Regions from separate parts of the Brachymonas sp. J145 genome, predicted to be linked through region 1. Evidence: riboswitches for the same ligand, from Rfam matches in the RefSeq annotation. Region 1 holds a riboswitch; each other region holds the start of a gene.
What was found. A riboswitch is a leader RNA that binds a small molecule or an ion and turns the genes downstream of it on or off. The one in region 1 is predicted to bind cobalamin.
Positions count from the first base shown of each region.

Region 1 (4,016 bases):
ACCAGCACGCCGAAGATGATGGATAGCCAGGCGCCCTTGAGCAGGGCAAACACGCCGATGCTGACGACCAGCGCGCCGATCATGATGCCGGGCGCGATGCCCTTGACCAGATCCCAGCGCACCTTGCCGTGCTTGTGGTGGGCACGCACCGAGGAAATAGAGGTAAAGATGATGGTGGCCATGGAGGTGGCAATGGCCATCTTGACAGCAAGCTGGCTGTCCACGCCGCGGCTGGTCAGGATCCAGGTGATGAAAGGCACCAGCACCATGCCGCCACCTACACCCAGCAAACCCGCCATGAAGCCACCCAGCAGACCCAGCATGGCGAGCTGGGCAATCGTAATCGGTTCCAGAATCATGGGCTGGAATTGTAAACGTTGGGGGTGGGGGAGTGCGTCGTGGGGAGATAAGGGTCTGCAGCATGCCATGACCGTCATCCTGAACGGAAGGGTTCAGGTGGGCGAGGGCAGCGAGGCCGTGGGTTCATCTGACGCGAGATGATCACGCTGGCCAGGCGATTTACCAAGCCCGGGCTCCAGGAGCATTGGTTCAAGGAAATATAAAGCCATGACCGCTGCAGACGAGCCCATTGTAGGCCGAACCTGTCTGTCTGGGGTGTCAGCTTTGTAAAAATGCCGACATATTTCACGCGGCCCGTGCCGGGGCCGCGCGCCTTGCTCAGATCAGGCGGCCGTCCTCGGCCAGCGCCTCGTCGATGCGCGCCATCAGGGTCTGCAGGCGGGCCTGGGCTTGCAGCTGTTCCTCGCTCGGGGCGCCGTCTTCGGCGAGCGGCAGTGCCAGCGGCATGGCCTGGGCCTGCTGTTCCTGCTGGATGATGTCGAAGGCCAGGTTGAGCGCGGCCAGCACGGCGATGCGTTCCCGCGCGCGGAGCTTGCCGGCATCGCGGATACGGCACATGGCGGCATCGACACGTGCCACGGCTTCGTGCATCTGGGTTTCGGAGTCTTCGGGGCAGGCCAGCACATAGGCCTGACCCATGATGGATTTTTCAAGTTGCTTCATGCTTGGTCCTTGGCAGCTTCGTCATCGACCGAATCGTGCAGGCCCCAGGCGGCCAAAGGGGCCGAGCTGCTTGCCTGCAGCGGCTGCGCCGGATCGACCGACTGCAGGCGCGTCAGCAGCACGTCCACGCGCGAGCGGGCGGCCGCCAGGCGGGACTTGAGCGAGTCGCGCTCCTGGGTGACTTCCTGCAGCTGCTGTTGCAGCAGGCTGTTGGTCTTTTGCAGCTCCTGGTAGCGCAGCAGCATGCGTTCCATGCGGTCAGCCACATGGTCGAGGGAAATCGGGGGGACAGGAGTAGTCATGGCACCGAATGGCATGAAAAAGATGTGCGGGCAAGCCGAGCTAGACCCTTCATTGTAGATGATGCAACCCGGCTTGTCGGCGGCGCGCCGGGAGCCGTAGCCGGTCTGCCGGGTTTTGCCTGCGTTTGCTTTTACAATGGACGGATTGCTGGTGCCCCGGCGGCCATTCCGGCCAGGGGCTTCAACGGGAAGCAGGAGGAGGGCCAGGGGCCTGTCCGCAGCCTGCGCTGCCCCCGCAACGGTGAACGGCGTCGCTCCCTGGGCGACAGCCATTGCGCAAATGCCACTGGCTACGGCCGGGAAGGTGCCAATGGCCTGCCGTCAGCCCGGAGACCGGCCAGCAAGGGGGTGTGGCCGCTGTGCCAGCACCATGTCGGATGCCGCGGCGGGGTGGACTGCAGGCGTCTGTAAGTACACACATTTCTCTCATGCCCTGGCTGGCTTTCCCTGATCCTGTTGCACGCATCCGCTTGCAGCCCTGCAGCAGCATGTCCGTGCCCGCACAGGAGGCTTCGGCATGAGCGCGCACCACGAACTGATTCTGGGCGGCCAGAAATCGGGCAAGACCGTGCGTGCCGAGCAACTGGCGGCGCAGTGGCTGGCGACGGATGCTGCGCACCGGGCGCTCTACCTGGCCACGGCCCGGCCCTGGGATGCCGAGATGCAGACGCGCATCGTGCGCCACCAGCAGGAGCGTGCACGCCGCGTACCCGGCATGGAGACGCTGCAGATGCCAGAAGGCAGTCGCAGCCTGCCGGTGGTGGAGCTGCTGCAGCAGCATGCATCGCCCGATACCGCGATCGTGCTGGATTGCCTGACGCTGTGGCTGACGCAGCAGCTGATGCCGCTGGATGGCGATTCGGCCAATGCGGTGCAGGCCGAGCAGGCGATCCACCAGCTGTTGCAGGCGCTGCGCGAGTATCCCGGCCCGCTGTATATCGTGAGTAATGAAATTGGCCTGGGCGTGATTCCGCTGGGACGCGAGACGCGTGCCTTTGTGGATAGCCTGGGCAGCCTGAACCAGCGCGTGGCTGCGGATTGCAGCCATGTCACGCTGATGGCGGCAGGCCTGCCGCTGATCCTGAAATCGACCGACTAGCATCGCAAGGAGCTGACCATGCAAATCGAAGAACCCCCCAAGGACAAGCCCTACGAGACGCCGGAAGGCGAGCGTCGTGGCCTGCTGATCATCAATACCGGCGATGGCAAGGGCAAGAGCACGGCGGCCTTTGGCCTGGCACTGCGCGCCAGCGGCCGTGGCAAGGACGTGAAGATCTACCAGTTCATGAAGGTGCCGAGCGCGCGCTTTGGCGAGCACCGCAGCTTCGAGAAGCTCGGCGTTCCGGTAGAAGGCCTGGGCGATGGTTTCAGCTGGAAGAGTCAGGACCTGGAGCGTTCGGCGCAGCTGGCGCGTGAAGGCTGGGAAAAGGCCAAGGCCTCGATCCTGAGCGGCGAACATTTCCTGGTGGTGTGTGACGAGATCACCTATCCGCTGGTGTATGGCTGGGTGGATCTGCAGGATGTGCTGGAGACACTGCGCAATCGCCCGAAAGAGGTGCACGTGTGCCTGACTGGCCGCCGTTGCCCGCAGGAGATTGTGGATCTGGCCGATACCGTGACCGAGATGCGTCCGATCAAGCATGCGTTTGATGCCGGCATTCCGGCACAACGTGGCATCGAGGACTGAGTTGACTGATTCAGCCGCATTTGCCTACCCGGACGCCGAGCGCGAGGTGGTCTACCGCGTGATCGCGCAGCGGCGCGACATGCGCCACTTCCTGCCTGGCTGCACGGTGGAGCCGGAGGTGCTGCAGCGCCTGCTGCAGGCGGCGCACTGGGGCCCGAGCGTGGGTTTCATGCAGCCCTGGCGCTTTATCCGCATCAGCAGCCGCACACTGCGTGAGCAGCTGCATGCCTGTGTCGAGCGTGAGCGCATCGAAACGGCACGCGCGCTCGGCCAGCGTGAAGAAGAGTTCATGAAGCTCAAGGTCGAAGGCCTGCTGGAAGCGGCCGAAGTGCTGGCCGTGTGCCTGGCGGATGGCCGTGAACAGCACGTGTTTGGCCGCCGTACCATGCCCTATATGGATATTGCCTCGGTTGCCTGTGCACTGCAGAATATGTGGCTGGCGGCACGGGCCGAAGGGCTGGGCGTGGGCTGGGTCTCCTTGTTTGATCCGGATGAGTTGGCGCAGTTGTTGCAGCTGCCGCCCGGTGCCAGTCCGCTGGCACTGGTTTGCCTGGGTCCGGTGCCGGCTTTCTATGACGAACCGATGCTGCAGCAGGAGCGCTGGGCCCAGCGCATGCCGCTGGCCGATGTGGTGTTCGAAAATGGCTGGGGACAGCCGGAAACCGGCTTGCCGCTGTAAGATGCGGACGTTTTACCCGCCTGGAACACGATTTTCATAATTATTAATTTTATATAGACAGACAACAGGAGCCACCATGCTGGACGCACCCACCACTACCCATAACCCTTCCAGCTGCCACGGCACGGCCGAGCAGAGCGTGCATTTCTGTACGCCGCGCAGCCAGCAGCCGCAGCCGGCCAGTACCAACCGCTGGGCGGTCGAGGACATCGAGGCGCTGTTTGCGCTGCCGCTGCCGGAGCTGATGTTCCGTGCCCAGCAGGTGCACCGCGAACATTTCGACCCGGCCGAGGTGGAATTCGCCACGCTGCTGTCGATCAAGACC
Region 1 is NZ_JAZDCI010000005.1:48,730-52,745, forward strand. It holds gene V1261_RS06410 (sulfite exporter TauE/SafE family protein) at 1-359, opposite strand, end outside; gene V1261_RS06415 (cell division protein ZapA) at 679-1,023, opposite strand; gene V1261_RS06420 (DUF904 domain-containing protein) at 1,020-1,325, opposite strand; cobalamin riboswitch at 1,458-1,681, shown strand; gene V1261_RS06425 (bifunctional adenosylcobinamide kinase/adenosylcobinamide-phosphate guanylyltransferase) at 1,843-2,424, shown strand; gene cobO (cob(I)yrinic acid a,c-diamide adenosyltransferase) at 2,443-3,012, shown strand; gene bluB (5,6-dimethylbenzimidazole synthase) at 3,014-3,691, shown strand; gene bioB (biotin synthase BioB) at 3,768-4,016, shown strand, end outside.

Region 2 (4,016 bases), on a different contig from region 1:
AGCACTTGCGGCTCGGTGTGGAACTCCTGGCCGGTGCCGTGGCCGCAGAACTCGCGCACCACGCTGTAGCCATGGCCTTCCACGTGCTGCTGGATCGCATGACCGATATCGCCCAGGCGCGCGCCCGGCTTGACCTGCTGGATGCCGATCCACATCGATTCGTAGGTGACGCGCAACAGGCGAGTGACAAAGGGCTGTACCGCCGATTCACCACCGACGATGAACATGCGGCTGCTATCGCCGTGCCAGCCGTTGGTGGTCGGCGTGACGTCGATGTTGACGATATCGCCTTTCTTCAGCGGCTTTTCGTTCGGGATGCCGTGGCAGACCTGGTGGTTGACCGAGGTGCAGATCGACTTGGGGTAGGGCGTATGGCCGGGCGGGGCATAGTTCAGCGGTGCCGACACCGAACCGCGCGAGGTGGTGTATTCGGCGCACAGGCGATCCAGCTCGTTGGTGGTCACGCCGGGCACGACAAACGGCGCGATGTAGTCGAGCAGCTCGGCGGCAAAGCGGCCGGCAACGCGCATGTGTTCGATTTCTTCGGGGGTATGGATCTTGATGCTCATGGGCGCAATTATCCTAGGAATGCGAGCCTGTCGCAGGCAGCGGGGAATGTCGGGCTGGCGCAACAAGCGGACAAACCGGCACTTTGCATTTACAATCCGATACTTGCCGGCGCCATGCCGGCGCCAAGACCCAGGTGCCTGTGATGCCGGAAGCGATGAATCCGGCTGGCAGGTTAAACGGGAACCGGGTGCGTGCGCCAGCCGCACAATGCCCGGACTGCCCCCGCAACGGTAAGCGAGTGTGGGTGCATCAGGCCATGCAACAGGCATGGCAGCCACTGCCGGCTTGGGCAGCGTCGTGCAAGGCGGCGCCGGTTCAAGCAGTGGGAAGGCGATGCATCAAGACTTGCGAGTCCGGATACCGGCCTGTGTTTGACCAAGCTGCCATGACAGGGTGATGGCGGCGCAAACCTGGCCGTCTGCGGGGTAGCAGACATGGCGGTAGGGCGGTGTGCCGGCAATGCGGGCACCCGGCCACGACAACCGACGCGTCGCATGCAGCACGGCCAACTGATACGAGAACTGGCCTTGAAACTCCATCCCCATTCCATTCGCCTGGCAGGTCTGCTGATCTGCCTGACTCCGGTTGCCGCTGCCGTGGCAGAAACTGTCCAGCCCGATGCCGTCGAGCCGGCACTGCAAGTGGCTGCTGCCGGCCCCCAGGACGAACCCTATCGCGTGGTCGTCACCGGAGCACGTGCGCCCATGCCGCTCAAGGACACACCGCAGCGTATCGAGGTGGTGACGCGCCAGGAAATCGAGCGCGTGCCGCACCGTGAACTGGCCGACCTGCTGGGCAAGACGACCAATGTCGACATCAAGCGTTATCCCGGCATGAGCGGTTCGGTTGGCATGCGCGGCTTTACGCCGAGCTCGCCCATGACCGGCGAGAGCATGCAGACGCTGGTGCTGCAAAACGGCATTCCGGCTGTGCACAACAACATCAGCTTCATGCCGGTGAATGGCGTGTCGCGCGTCGAGGTCATGAAAGGCCCGGCATCTTCGCTCTATGGCTCGCAGGCCATGGCCGGCGTGATCAACGTGATTCCGGTCCGCCGTACCGACGAGATCCAGGGCGGTGTGGGCGTGTCTGCCGGCAACCATGACCTGCGCCAGGTCGATGCCAATATCGGCGGCGCCATCAGTGAGAATCTGAACTTTGACTATTTTGGCAACTGGGAAAAGCGCGGCAATTACCAGGACGGCAATGGCCAGACCATGGAGTTCAGCGGTTACAAGCAGCACAGCCACGGCCTGCGCCTGGGTGCCGAACTGGCACCGGGCTGGACACTGGATGCGCGTGCCGACCTGTTCCGTGCCGATGACGTGCAGAACCCCGGCCCCGATCCGGAGATCAAGCAGTTCGAGACCAGCAAGGATGCCAGCCGTGACCTCTACAGCCTGACGCTGCAGGGCGAAGCCGGCAACCATGCGTTGACCGCCGCGGCCTACACCGGCAAGGAAAACTACATCAACTACGACCTGCAAGCGGACCGCAGCCTGGCGCAATCCTATGATTCGCGCATCAAGTGGCACGGCCTGCAGCTGAAGGATGCCTGGGACTGGGCCGATGGCTACAAGCTGGTGTTTGGCTACGACTACAACCAGACCGAAGCCAGCGCGCGCAGCGGCACGCCGCCGTGGACCTTCTCGTATAACCCGGACAGTAAGCTGAAGACGCATGGCCTGTATGCGCAACAGAACATCAGTCTGAACGAAGGCCAGACCAATCTGTACGTGGGTGGCCGTTACGACCGCATCACCATGTCCACGCTGCCGACCGACGGTCTGGGCAACGTGACGCAAAGCCGTGATTTCAGCCAGTTCAGCCCGAGCGCCGGCATCAAGCACGAAGTGTCGCCGGGTATCTCCCTGCATGCCTCGGCGGGCAAGGGCTTCAGTGCGCCCAGCGCCTGGAAGCTGTCCGGCGAATACTCCGGCAGCGACTGGAAAGTTGACTCGGCCGGTAACTGGTACCCGGTGCCGATCACCTACGTCGGTAACGCCAATCTGGATCCGGAAAGCAGCACCAGCGTCGATGCCGGTATCGGTATCGAACGCGAGAACTGGAACGCCGACCTGACGCTGTACCACACGCGCATCCAGGACAAGATCGTCGCCTATGACGTCAGCCCGGGCCTGAAGAGCTGGCGCAACGCTGACGAGGCGCGCATGCGCGGCGTGGAGCTGGTCGGCAACTGGCAGTTCAGCCCGAACCTGCGCCTGGATCTGGGCTACACGCACAGCTTCCGCAGCGAGCAGCGCAATGGCAACGTCTGGTCGCCGCTGGAGTACGTGCCCAAGAACACCGCGCGCGCCGCGCTGGTGGGGGACTGGGACAAGTTGCATGCACGCCTGGGTGCCCGCTACAACGGCAAGAGCTGGAAGTCCAAGGCGGAGCGCGGCGGCTACACCCTGTGGGACATGAGCCTGGGCTACGCCATCGACAAGCGCCAGACCGTCAGCCTGAGCGTGGACAACCTGTTTGACCGCTACTATGAGGAAGTCCATAACTACAACATGCCCGGCCGCGAAATCCGCCTGGGCTACCGCTGGGACTTCAAGTAATTGACCATGCCCGTCCGCCCGCTGCGCCGCCCCACGCTACGCCACGCCTTGCGCTGGCTGGCCGCTGGTTGCGTGGCGGCGGCGCTGGCCGGCTGCCAGCCCGAACCGCCACAGACGGCAGCTACGGCGGTGGCCAGCCAGCAGGCCCAGCGCATCGTCTCGCTGAATCTCTGCACCGACCAGCTGCTGCTGCAACTGGTGGAACCGGGCCGTATCGCGGCACTGAGCAAGCTCTCGCATGATCCCGGCCTGTCGGTGCTGGAGCCGCAGGCGCGCGCACTGCCCATCGTGCGCGGTGATGCCGAAGAGGTGCTGCTGCTCAAACCCGATCTGGTACTGGTGGGCCGCTACACGACACGCTACACCACGCAGATGCTGCGTGACCTGGGCATTCCGGTGCTGGAAGTGCCACTGGCCAGCAGCCTGGCCGAGGTGCAGCAGCAGATCACGCTGGTGGCTGATGCGGTCGGCGAGGCCGACAAGGGCAGGGCGCTGGTGCAGGCGCTGCAGCAGCAACAGCAGCAGCTGCAACAGGCAGCGCAGCAGCAATCCGCGCCATGGCCGGTAGCGGCCGAGCGCAGCTGGCAAGGCTACAGCACCGGCCAGGGCACGCTGATGAACGAATTGATCGAACTGGCCGGTTACCGCAATGCCGGCGTCGAGGCTGGCCTGAGCGGCTATGGCTATCTGCCGCTGGAACGGCTGGTCGCCACCCATCCGGACCTGATGCTCACGCCTGATTACGCCAGCGACATGCCAAGCGTGGTGCCACGTGACCAGCTGCATCCGGCGCTGCAGCACACGGTACTCGAGAGCCTGACCCTGCAGACCCGCACCACTATCTGCGGCGGTCCCTGGAGCCTGGACACGGCGGCGCGC
Region 2 is NZ_JAZDCI010000012.1:6,201-10,216, forward strand. It holds gene map (type I methionyl aminopeptidase) at 1-569, opposite strand, end outside; cobalamin riboswitch at 685-953, shown strand; gene V1261_RS10130 (TonB-dependent receptor plug domain-containing protein) at 1,098-3,137, shown strand; gene V1261_RS10135 (ABC transporter substrate-binding protein) at 3,144-4,016, shown strand, end outside.
Region 2: it holds a riboswitch for cobalamin, as region 1 does, so the genes downstream of both, V1261_RS10130 (TonB-dependent receptor plug domain-containing protein) here and V1261_RS06425 (bifunctional adenosylcobinamide kinase/adenosylcobinamide-phosphate guanylyltransferase) in region 1, are expected to answer to the same signal.

Region 3 (4,016 bases), on a different contig from region 1:
TCATGTCGGGGTCTCCGGGGAAGCGGGTGCCGGCGCACTGGCGCGGCGAAAACGGTGGCTGAAGCTGGCGTCGTACAGCTTCGACTTGGCCAGTTCCGGCCAGTGGCGCGCACCCAGTGCCGGGCTGGCAATGACCATGCTCTGGCTGACGACACCGGCCTCGCGGCAGATGTCCTTGATCGTGGCCAGCGTACCGCGCAGGATTTTTTCCTCGCCTGGCCAGCTCGCCTTGTGCACCACCAGCATCGGCGCGTCTTCCGGCCAGCCGGCGGCGCGCAGCTCGGATTGCAAGGTGTGCAGCAGCGTGATCGACAGGTAGATGCAAAGCGTGCAGCGGTGCGCCGCCAGCTCGCGCAGGCTTTCGCCCTCGGGCATCGGCGTGCGGCCGGCAATGCGGGTCAGGATCACGGTCTGCGTGACTTCGGGCAGGGTGAAACTCTCCACCGCCGTGGCCGCGCTCGCCATGGCCGAGGTCACGCCCGGTACCACCAGTACCGGCACGCCGGCGGTATCGAGGGGCTGCACCATCTCGATCAGCGTGCCGTAGAGTGAAGGATCGCCGGTCTGCAAGCGCACCACGGTGGCGTGCTGCCGGGCCTGCGCGATCAGCCAGGCGCAGATCTGCTCCAGCGTCATGTCCTTGCTGTCGGCAATCGTGCAGCCGGGCGGTGCCCAGCGCGTGGCAGCTTCGCTGACCAGCGAGCCGGCATAGAGAATGGCGCCGGCCCGGGCGATCAGGTCGCGGCCCTTGATCGTGAGCAGTTCCGGGTCGCCAGGGCCGGCACCGACGAAGCAGACCTGGCCCGGGGTAGGGGGAGTTGGCATGGGAAATATCCGTCAACAGGGCATGCCGCAGCCCGGCCTGTAGCAACAGGCCGGCCAGAAAGCGGCAATCAGGGAATCAGGCGGTAGTGGTGGTGACGCGTTCGTCCAGGCACAGGCGTGCCCAGTTGCTGTCACGGAACAGGCTGGCCAGGCGCAGCACGGCCAGCGTCACCAGCGGCTCCAGCAGCACCAGCGCCATGTAGGAGGCGGCAAACTGCGCCCAGTGGGCGAGCGGCGTGGCTTGCTCGCCCAGCAGCAGCCAGAAGCCGACCATCAGCGTCACGCCGGCGTAGAACAGCGCATCCAGCTTGACGATATTGGCCACGCTGAACTGGCGGCCAATGCGCTGGCCAATGCCGTAGTGCACCACGGCCAGCGGCACCATCAGCGACAGCGCGTTCACTGCCAGGTGCACCAGATCCTGCGGATCAAACAGCAGACCCTGCAGCAGCAGGCCAAAGGCAAAGCCGAACAGCGTCGGCACGAAACCCAGCAGCAGGTAGATCGGCATGGCGCCGACAAAGTGCAACTCGGAGGCCCCGACCGGCATGTGGAACAGCTGCATGAACAGCGAGAAGAAGCTGGCGGCCAGCAGGGTGCGCAGCAGCAGCGTGGGCTGCTTCAGCAGGCGCGGGGCGTAGGCCAGCAGCATGCCGCTGGCGGCAATGGTGGCAAAAGAGAGCTTGGTGGCGGCAAGAATGCCGGGTTCGATGTGCATGGTTTCCTCCTGATGCATCGCCTTGACGAGAGTTGCCAGCGGGGCTGGCAGACTGTCTGTCACAGTCGTGATGAAGGAGGGGAGAGAGGCACGCAAGACGCGGGGACGCGCACGTGCACTGCCGCCCGCATCGCCCACCGCAACGCTGACAAACCTGGATCGCGCAGGCCGGTCTCCGGGCTTGTCAGTGTCGTGTGACGGCCTGCAGCACCTTCCCGGTTCAAGGACCAGTGGCGTGTTGCGGCAGGCTTGGCTGACATACCGTTGCGGGGGCAGCACTGGACTGGGCCGAAGCCGTACCAGTTTCCCGTTTCATCCTGTGGCATTGCAGCCGCAGGACACCTGTGCGTGACTGGCATTATAGGCTGCTCCCGCGGCATGCAACAGAATGCAGCGACACCTATAATCTGGACAGCGATTTTTTCACTTTTACCAGCCGCCCCAGCCGGGTGGCACGCAAGCATGACTTCCCCCCAGAAAATGACGGTTGCGGAAATCCGCAAGAGCTTCCTCGACTTCTTTGCCAGCAAGGGCCACACGGTAGTGCCTTCCAGCCCGCTGGTGCCGGGCAATGACCCGACGCTGATGTTCACCAACTCTGGCATGGTGCAGTTCAAGGAGGTGTTCCTGGGCACGGACAAGCGCCCCTACGTGCGCGCGGCCAGCGTACAGGCCTGCCTGCGTGCCGGTGGCAAGCACAACGACCTGGAAAACGTCGGCTACACCGCACGCCACCACACCTTCTTCGAGATGCTGGGCAACTGGTCGTTTGGCGACTACTTCAAGAAGGAAAGCATCCAGTGGGGCTGGGAGCTGCTGACGCAGGTCTACGGCCTGCCGGCAGAACGCCTGCTGGCCACCGTCTACCAGGACGACGATGAAGCCTACGACATCTGGAAGAACGTCATCGGCCTGCCGGCAGAGCGCATCATCCGCATCGGTGACAACAAGGGTGGCAAGTACAAGTCGGACAACTTCTGGATGATGGCTGATACCGGTCCCTGCGGCCCGTGCTCCGAGATCTTCTACGACCACGGCGACCATATCCCCGGCGGCCCTCCGGGCAGCCCGGACGAGGACGGCGACCGTTTCATCGAGATCTGGAACCACGTGTTCATGCAGTTCGAGATGCACGAGGACGGCAGCCTGACGCCGCTGCCGGCTCCCTGCGTCGATACCGGCATGGGCCTGGAGCGCATCGCCGCCATCATGCAGCACGTGCACAGCAACTACGAGATCGACCTGTTCGATGCCCTGATCCGCGCCGCCGCGCGCGAAACCGGCTGCGCTGACCTGGCCAACCCCTCGCTCAAGGTCATTGCCGACCACATCCGCGCCACCGCCTTCCTGGTCAGCGATGGTGTGCTGCCCGGCAACGAGGGCCGCAGCTACGTGCAGCGCCGCATCATCCGCCGCGCCATCCGCCACGGCTACAAGCTGGGCCAGAAGACGCCGTTCTTCCACAAGCTGGTGCCGGTGCTGGTCGAGCTCATGGGCGATGCCTACCCGCGCCTGCGCGAACAGCAGCGGCTGATCACCGATGCGCTGCGTACCGAGGAAGAGCGCTTCTTCGAGACGCTGGAAAAAGGCATGGAGATCCTGGACGACGCCCTGATCGCCGGCCGCCGCGAACTGCCCGGCCATGTCGCCTTCAAGCTGCACGATACCTACGGCTTCCCGCTGGATCTGACGCAGGACGTCTGCCGCGAGCGCGGCGTCACGGTCGATGAAGCCGGCTTTGACGAAGCCATGCAGGAGCAGAAGGACACTGCGCGCGCTGCCGGCAAGTTCAAGATGGGCAAGCTGCTGGATTACCAGGGTGCGGCCAGCACCTTTACCGGTTACGACACCCTGACGGGCCAGGCCACGGTGCAGGCGCTCTACGCCGATGGCGAACCGGTGCAGCAGCTGGAAGAAGGCCAGGCCGGCGTGGTGGTACTCGACGTCACCCCGTTCTACGCCGAAAGCGGCGGCCAGGTCGGTGACCAGGGCGTGCTCGCTACCGTTAACACCGCTGGCGAAGCCGATTTCCGCGGCGCCTTCCGTGTCGAGGACACGCTGAAGGTCAAGACCGATGTGCCCGGCCACCACGGCGTCATGACCGAAGGCAAGCTGCAGGTTGGCGACCGCGTGCTGGCACAGGTCAACCCGGCGCTGCGTGAAGCCACCATGCGCAACCACAGCGTCACCCACATCATGCACAAGGCGCTGCGCGAAGTGCTGGGCAGCCACGTGCAGCAGAAGGGTTCGCTGGTCAACGCCGAGCGCACCCGCTTCGACTTTGCCCACAACGCGCCGCTGACTGACGAGCAGATCGCCGCTATCGAGGCCAAGGTCAACGCCGAGATCCTGACCAACACCGACACCCAGGCGCGCCTGATGGACATGGACGCTGCACGCGAGACCGGCGCCATGATGCTGTTCGGCGAAAAATATGGCGATGAAGTCCGCGTGCTGGATATCGGCAGCTCGG
Region 3 is NZ_JAZDCI010000002.1:286,537-290,552, reverse strand. It holds gene V1261_RS03680 (sirohydrochlorin chelatase) at 1-4, opposite strand, end outside; gene cobM (precorrin-4 C(11)-methyltransferase) at 1-825, opposite strand; gene V1261_RS03670 (energy-coupling factor ABC transporter permease) at 902-1,543, opposite strand; cobalamin riboswitch at 1,693-1,904, opposite strand; gene alaS (alanine--tRNA ligase) at 2,024-4,016, shown strand, end outside.
Region 3: it holds a riboswitch for cobalamin, as region 1 does, so the genes downstream of both, V1261_RS03670 (energy-coupling factor ABC transporter permease) here and V1261_RS06425 (bifunctional adenosylcobinamide kinase/adenosylcobinamide-phosphate guanylyltransferase) in region 1, are expected to answer to the same signal.